3 regions of the Variovorax sp. J22R115 genome follow, and region 3 is predicted to be linked to each of the others. Evidence: predicted binding sites of a transcription regulator. Region 3 holds the regulator's gene; each other region holds the start of a gene.
What was found. The regulator LexA, encoded in region 3, represses DNA repair genes until DNA is damaged. The targets are predictions, from matches to a motif close to ACTGTATNNNNATACAGT.
Positions count from the first base shown of each region.

Region 1: the regulator LexA is predicted to act here: its motif matches at 1,245-1,262, upstream of recA (recombinase RecA).
Region 2: the regulator LexA is predicted to act here: its motif matches at 1,066-1,083, upstream of imuA (translesion DNA synthesis-associated protein ImuA).

Region 1 covers NZ_JASZYM010000017.1:70,005-72,267, reverse strand. Annotated here, with positions in the region: gene QTI04_RS26965 (response regulator transcription factor) at 1-563, opposite strand, end outside; gene QTI04_RS26960 (MarR family winged helix-turn-helix transcriptional regulator) at 693-1,178, opposite strand; gene recA (recombinase RecA) at 1,325-2,263, shown strand, end outside.
Region 2 covers NZ_JASZYM010000003.1:320,734-322,996, reverse strand. Annotated here, with positions in the region: gene QTI04_RS06870 (alpha/beta fold hydrolase) at 1-85, shown strand, start outside; gene QTI04_RS06865 (aldo/keto reductase) at 82-903, opposite strand; gene imuA (translesion DNA synthesis-associated protein ImuA) at 1,097-1,897, shown strand; gene QTI04_RS06855 (DNA polymerase Y family protein) at 1,863-2,263, shown strand, end outside.
Region 3 covers NZ_JASZYM010000003.1:31,965-34,227, forward strand. Annotated here, with positions in the region: gene QTI04_RS05535 (asparaginase) at 1-597, opposite strand, end outside; gene lexA (transcriptional repressor LexA) at 671-1,345, shown strand; gene QTI04_RS05545 (hypothetical protein) at 1,383-1,802, shown strand; gene QTI04_RS05550 (D-2-hydroxyacid dehydrogenase family protein) at 1,941-2,263, shown strand, end outside.

The DNA of each region.
Region 1 (2,263 bases), on a different contig from region 3:
AGGCTGACCTCCTCGCCCCACTCGCACAGGCGCTCGACCAGTTGGTCCTTGCTCACCAGGCGTCCGGCGCGCTGCAGCAGGACTTCGAGCAGGCCGAGTTCGCGCGCGGAGAGTTCGATCATCTTGCCGTCGATGGTCGCGACGCGGCCGGCCTGGTCGTAGACCAGCGGGCCGTGCTTGATTGCGTTGCTGGTGGCGCCCATGCCGCGCCGCGTGAGCGCACGCACGCGCGCCTCGAGTTCCTGCAGCGAGAAGGGCTTGGCCATGTAGTCGTCGGCGCCGTAGTCGAGGCCCTTGACGCGCTCCTCGACGCTGTCGGCAGCGGTCAGCACCAGCACCGGCAACTGCGAGCCGCGCGCACGCAGCCGCTTGAGGATTTCGAGGCCGTGCAGGTTGGGCAGGCCGAGGTCGAGAATTAGCAGGTCGAATTCGCTGTTGGTCATCAGCGCGGCATCGGCTTGCGAACCGGTCGCCACGTGGTCGACCGCCGAGCCGGAGGTGCGCAGGCTGCGCAGGAGGGCGTCGGCCAGCACCTGGTCATCTTCCGCAATCAGTATTCGCATCCTAGGTTCACCCCCAGCCTCGCCCACGTCGTGTGGCTCTGCACCCCCTCTCCGGGGGCAACCCCAGCGGCCCGGCGGAGCCGGTTCCGCAGGGTCCCTGGACTTGGTCGCGCCAATTCCCATCGAATTCTAGGCCGCTGCATAGGCTTCGAGACCGATGGTTACCACGGTGGCGATCTCGTCGCCCACGCTGGCGCGGAACTCCTTCTCCGCCTGTGCGACGGCGTTGCGGAAGGCCTCGAGCCAGGCCAGGCCATCAGCGGTGAAGAGCACTCGACGCGCGCGCGCATCGAGCGGATCAGGCCCGCGCGTCACCAGGCCCCAGGCCTCGCATTGGTCGACGAGCGCTCCCATCGCCTGCTTGGTCATGCCGGCGCGCTCGGCAAGTTCGGTCAGGCGCGAGCCGTCACGCGCGAGGTGGCGCGTGATGTGGATATGCGCGGCGCTTACCTGCGCGCGTGCCGCGAGGTTCGAGAGCGCGAGCGGCACCTCGGCGTCATGGGCCATCAACGCGAGCACGCGTTCGTCGAAACGGCGCATGGCATGGCCGAGCAGGCGTCCCAGGTGGGTTTGCCGCCAGGCTTCGTGGTCGATCGGGAAAACGGGGGCTGACATGGCGGCCAGATAGTAAAGCAAACTGACCAAAAAATGGGTTTACTCGCACTCATTGGCCCCTACACTACTGTTCAAGCATCCAGCCTGTAATTAAAAGCAGCGGGATGAATCCCACCCAACCCGTTGATATTCAAGGAGTTTTCCACATGGACGCAGTCGTCAAGGGCGCAAGCATTTCGGTCGCCAACAGCGAAAAGGCCAAAGCCCTCCAGGCCGCATTGGCCCAGATCGAAAAGCAGTTCGGCAAGGGCACGATCATGCGGCTCGGCGAAGGCGAAGCGCTGGAAGACATCCAGGTGGTCTCCACCGGCTCGCTCGGCCTCGACATCGCGCTCGGCGTCGGCGGCCTGCCGCGCGGTCGCGTCATCGAAATCTACGGCCCGGAATCGTCCGGCAAGACCACGCTCACGCTCCAGGTCATCGCCGAAATGCAGCGCCAGGCCGGCACCTGCGCCTTCGTCGATGCCGAGCACGCGCTCGACGTGCAGTACGCGCAGAAGCTCGGCGTGAACCTCTCCGACCTGCTCATCAGCCAGCCCGACACCGGCGAGCAGGCGCTCGAGATCGTCGATTCGCTGGTGCGTTCCGGCGCGGTCGACCTGATCGTGGTCGACTCGGTCGCCGCGCTCACGCCCAAGGCCGAAATCGAAGGCGAAATGGGCGACTCGCTGCCCGGCCTGCAGGCCCGCCTGATGAGCCAGGCGCTGCGCAAGCTGACCGCCACCATCAAGAAGACCAACTGCATGGTCATCTTCATCAATCAGATCCGCATGAAGATCGGCGTGATGTTCGGCTCGCCCGAAACCACCACCGGCGGCAATGCGCTGAAGTTCTACGCCTCGGTGCGCCTGGACATCCGCCGCATCGGCACCATCAAGAAGGGCGACGAGGCGATCGGCAACGAGACCAAGGTCAAGGTGGTCAAGAACAAGGTCTCGCCACCCTTCAAGACGGCCGAGTTCGACATCCTGTTTGGCGAGGGCATCAGCCGCGAGGGCGAGATCATCGACATGGGCGTGGCCGCCAAGATCGTCGACAAGTCGGGCGCCTGGTACGCCTACAACGGCGAGAAGATCGGGCAGGGC
Region 2 (2,263 bases), 290 kb from region 3:
CGTGGTGATCGACGGCGCCGGGCACTGGGTGCAGTTCGAGCGCGAGGACGAGGTCAACGCGCAGTTGCTGCGGTTTCTCGCCTAGCCCGGCAGCGAAACATCCTTGCGGCGCCAGAACGCCGCATCCGGCACAGGGCCCGCGCCGGCCGCTGCGTTGTCCGCCATGTGCTCGGGCCGGCTCGTTCCGGGAATCGTGCAGGTCACGGCAGGATGGCTCAGCACGAACTTGATCAGCACCTGCGCCCAGGTCGTGGCGCCGATCTCGGCGGCCCAGCCGGGCAGGGGCTTGTCGCGCAGCCGGCGCAGCAGCCCGCCGCCGCCGAAGGGCATGTTGACGATGACCGCAACGCCGCGTTCCGCCGCCAGCGGCAGCAGGCGCTGCGCCGCTTCGCGCTCGTCGAACGAATAGTTGATCTGCAGGAAATCGAGCTTCTCGGCACGCAGCACGGCCTCGACCTCGGCATAGGCCGACGCGGTGTAGTGCGTGATGCCGATGTAGCGCACGCGGCCCTTGTCCTTCCAGCCGCGCAAGGTCTTGAGGTGCGTGCGCCAGTCGACGAGGTTGTGCACCTGCATCAAGTCGATGCGATCGGTGCGCAGGCGCTCGAAGGACTGTTCCATCTGCGCGATGCCGGCATCGCGGCCGCTGGTCCACACCTTGGTGGCGAGAAAGGCCTTGGCTCGCTGGTTCGACGCGGCCAGGAGATCGCCGGTGACGGCTTCGGCGCGGCCATACATCGGCGAACTGTCGATCACCTTGCCGCCCGCGGCGAACAACGCATCGAGTACGCCCGGCAGGCGCTGGTACTCGGCGCTCCCGGCCGCGACGTCGAAGCCGATCCAGGTGCCGCAGCCGACCACGGGCAGCGCTTCGCGGGTGGAGGGGATGGGGCGGGTGTTCATGCGGAGAGGTCCTGATGTCTGGGCCGACGCGAATGGCAGTGATGCGCCGAGGGACAGGCCAGCTCCGAGGCGCAGGAAGTGCGATCGACGAATCGGATGAGGGTTCATGATTCCGAATGATCGTCTCGGGAATGCAAAAAGAAAAACCCGGCATCCCAAAATACTGTATAAAAATACAGTTACTCGATCCATCATGGGCCTCCCTTCCCTCGACTCTTTTTCACCCTCCGCGCGGCACAAGGTCTGGCGCGGGGATGAGCTGGGCATGGCCGATGCGCAGGTCATCGCCACCGGCCATGCCCCGCTCGATGCGCAGTTGCCCGGTGGCGGCTGGCCGGTCGGGGCGATGACCGAACTCTTGCAGTCCGCGCCCGAGGCGCATTCGTGGCAACTGCTATTGCCGGCGCTGGCGCATGCGGTGCGGGGCGGCACGGGGCCGGTGGCGCTGATCGGTGCGCCCCATGAACCTTTCGGCCCCTCGCTGGCGGCGCACGGCTTGCCGATCGAGTCCTTGCTGTGGATTCGCAGCGAGGCGGCCGCCGCACGGCTCTGGGCGTGCGAACAGGCGCTTCGCTGCGCCGACGTGGCCGCCGTGCTGGCGTGGCTGCCGCAGGCGCGCATGGGCGATCTGCGGCGGCTGCAGCTCGCGGCGGCGCAGCACGAATCCCTGCTGTTCGTGCTCCGGCCCGCGGCGTCGGCGTCTTCCACGTCGCCGGCCCGTTTGCGCCTGCAGGTGGCGCTCTGCGAGGAAGACAAATCGCGGCTCGATGTCCACATCCTCAAGCGTCGAGGGCCGCCGCTGGCCTCGCCCATCCAACTGCCGGCATGCGGCGAACGCATGGCCGCGCTGCTGGCGGCGAGCCAGCTCCGGCGCAAGCTGCTCCGTCAGCAGCAAGGCGTGCCGCAGGCAATCGGCACAGCCACGGTGGTGCGCATCGACCTCCACCAAGGAAAACGACATGCACTGGATCGCGTTGCGCTGGCCGCAGCCTGAGGCGGAGATGCGCATGCCGCCGATGCCCTCCGACGAGGCGCTCGGTTGGTGGGCCCTGCAGTTCACCCCGCGCGTCGCCTGGGTCGACGAGGCGCTGCTGCTCGAGGTGTCCGCCTGCGAGCGGCTGTGGGGCGGGCGGCTGGGCCTGATGCGCCAGATCCTGAGCCTCAATCCCGCGCCGGTGCGCGTTCAGCAGGCGCAGGGCGCGACTTGCCTCATCGCGCTCGCGCGACTGCGGATGTTCGCGCGCGGCGAGCAGCCTCCAGCCGATGTGCCGTCCGGGCTGCCGCTCGACACACTGAGCGCCGCGCGCGATCACCTCGAGGTGCTGGCGCACCTCGGCTGCCGCACCTGGGGCGAGGTGGC
Region 3 (2,263 bases):
TCTGAGCACCCGCAAGGCCCCCTCCTCGACGTACGCCACCGGCCCCGCATCACCCGAGTCGAATGCATCGAGCCGGTACGTGTGGATCTTTTGAACATCGAGCGCGCTGTGCACCGTACCCGCACAAACGACGACGGCCCCCTGCACGCCTGGCGTGGACGCCACGACGACAGCATCCCGCACGTTCTGGGGACCGTCAGGCGCCAGCGCGGTGGACGGCCGCATGGCACAGGTCAAGACCACCGGCTTCGACGGCGCCAGGACCGACTGGAGGAAAAAGGCCGTCTCCTCCAAGGTATCCGTACCATGGGTGATGACGATGCCCGCCACTCCGGGTTCCGCGAGCCAATGGGCACAACGCAGGGCCAGCGTTTGCCAGATGGCAAAAGACATGTCCTTGCTATCGATCTGCGCAACCTGCTCTGCCAACAACAAAACGCCGTCTGGCGCGTCGATACTGCCCAGCAGTTCGGCCACGCCTACCTCGCCGGCCTTGTAGCCGATGTTGTCGCCCGCAGTCGAAGCACGGCCGGCAATCGTGCCCCCCGTGCCCAGAACGATCACTCGGCGCTCGTCTTTTCCCATGCTCTCGGCCATCACTTGCCAACTTCCAGAAACTGGTTAAAAATACAGGTACTGGATATTCAGCCAGTGCCCGTCAGGAGCCAACATGCAGTTCGCAGTGAAGCTTACCGCCCGCCAGCAGCAAATTCTGGACTTGATCCAAAGCGCCATCGCACGCACCGGAGCCCCTCCCACACGCGCCGAGATCGCCGCCGAACTCGGGTTCAAGTCCGCCAACGCTGCCGAGGAACACCTGCAAGCACTCGCGCGCAAGGGAGTCATCGAGCTTGTGAGCGGCACCTCCCGCGGCATCCGGCTCAAGGGCGACGCCCTGCGCTCCCTCAACGAGTCCCGCAACAACCAGTTCTCCCTGTCGCTGCCAGGCATGGCGCAACTCGCGCTGCCGTTGATTGGCCGCGTGGCGGCCGGCTCGCCCATCCTCGCGCAGGAACATGTCGATCAGACCTACTACGTCGAGAACACGCTGTTCCAGCGCCAGCCCGACTACCTCCTCAAAGTGCGCGGCATGTCGATGCGGGACGCCGGCATCATGGACGGCGATCTGCTTGCGGTTCAAGCCACCAAGGAAGCCCGAAACGGCCAGATCGTCGTGGCCCGGCTGGGCGATGAGGTCACGGTCAAGCGCCTCAAGCGCAACAAGCAAGTCATCGAGTTGCATGCTGAAAACCCCGATTACCCCACCATAGTCGTCCAACCGGGCGAGCCCTTCGAAATCGAAGGCCTGGCGGTTGGTCTGATCCGCAACACCATGCTGATGTAGGGCTTTGAATCACCCGGCCGCGACAGGTGGCGGGCGTATGGCGAAGAGCCATCACCCTGTCGAGGCCCATGAAATCAATCCTGCCTATGTTCAATCTCTGACCTTTGGAGTTCACATGGGAATCGCCCTGCTCAGCATCGTTGATTTGTTCACCCCTTTGCAATCGCTGGCCAGCCGCTGGATGCCGGCGCGCAGTTCGCGTCGCATCAGTTCGCCGGGCCTGCGCTATGTCGGGGTTCGTCCAAGCTGCGGCGGGCGGCAGTCGGCCACTGTGCAAGCCAGCGCGCCCACCGCGCGGCCTTTGCGCGTGGTACGCATGGTCGATGCGCAGCAGCCGGGCTGCCATCAGAGCCGTGTCGTGATTTCGGGCCGGATGGCCGATGTCTGCGCGGAGCTCGACAGGCTCGTGGCGCTCGAGGCAGCCGGCACACCCCTGCAGTCCAACCATACACATTGAAGACCCGGACGCTTCCGCGTCGAACGAGCGCAATGCGTCCTTCGGCACCGCTGTTCGTCACCGCAACGTACGGCGCGTGCAACAGCAAAGCAACGCGCCGGCACAGCAGGTCGATGGTGCGAGGCACAATGGCACGCCATGAACATTGTGATCCTCGACGACTATCAGGATGCGGTGCGCAAGCTGCAGTGCGCTGCCAAGCTCGATGCGTATGCCGCCAAGGTGTACACCAACACGGTCAAGGGCATTGGACAGCTCTCGGTGCGGCTCAAGGACGCCGACGTGATCGTGCTGATCCGCGAGCGCACTCACATCTCCCGGCAGCTCATCGAGAAGCTGCCCAAGCTCAAGCTCATTTCGCAGACGGGTCGGGTTGGCAGTCATATCGACGTGAACGCCTGTACGGAACAAGGCGTTGCGGTGGCGGAAGGCACGGGGTCGCCGCTGGCACCTGCCGAGCT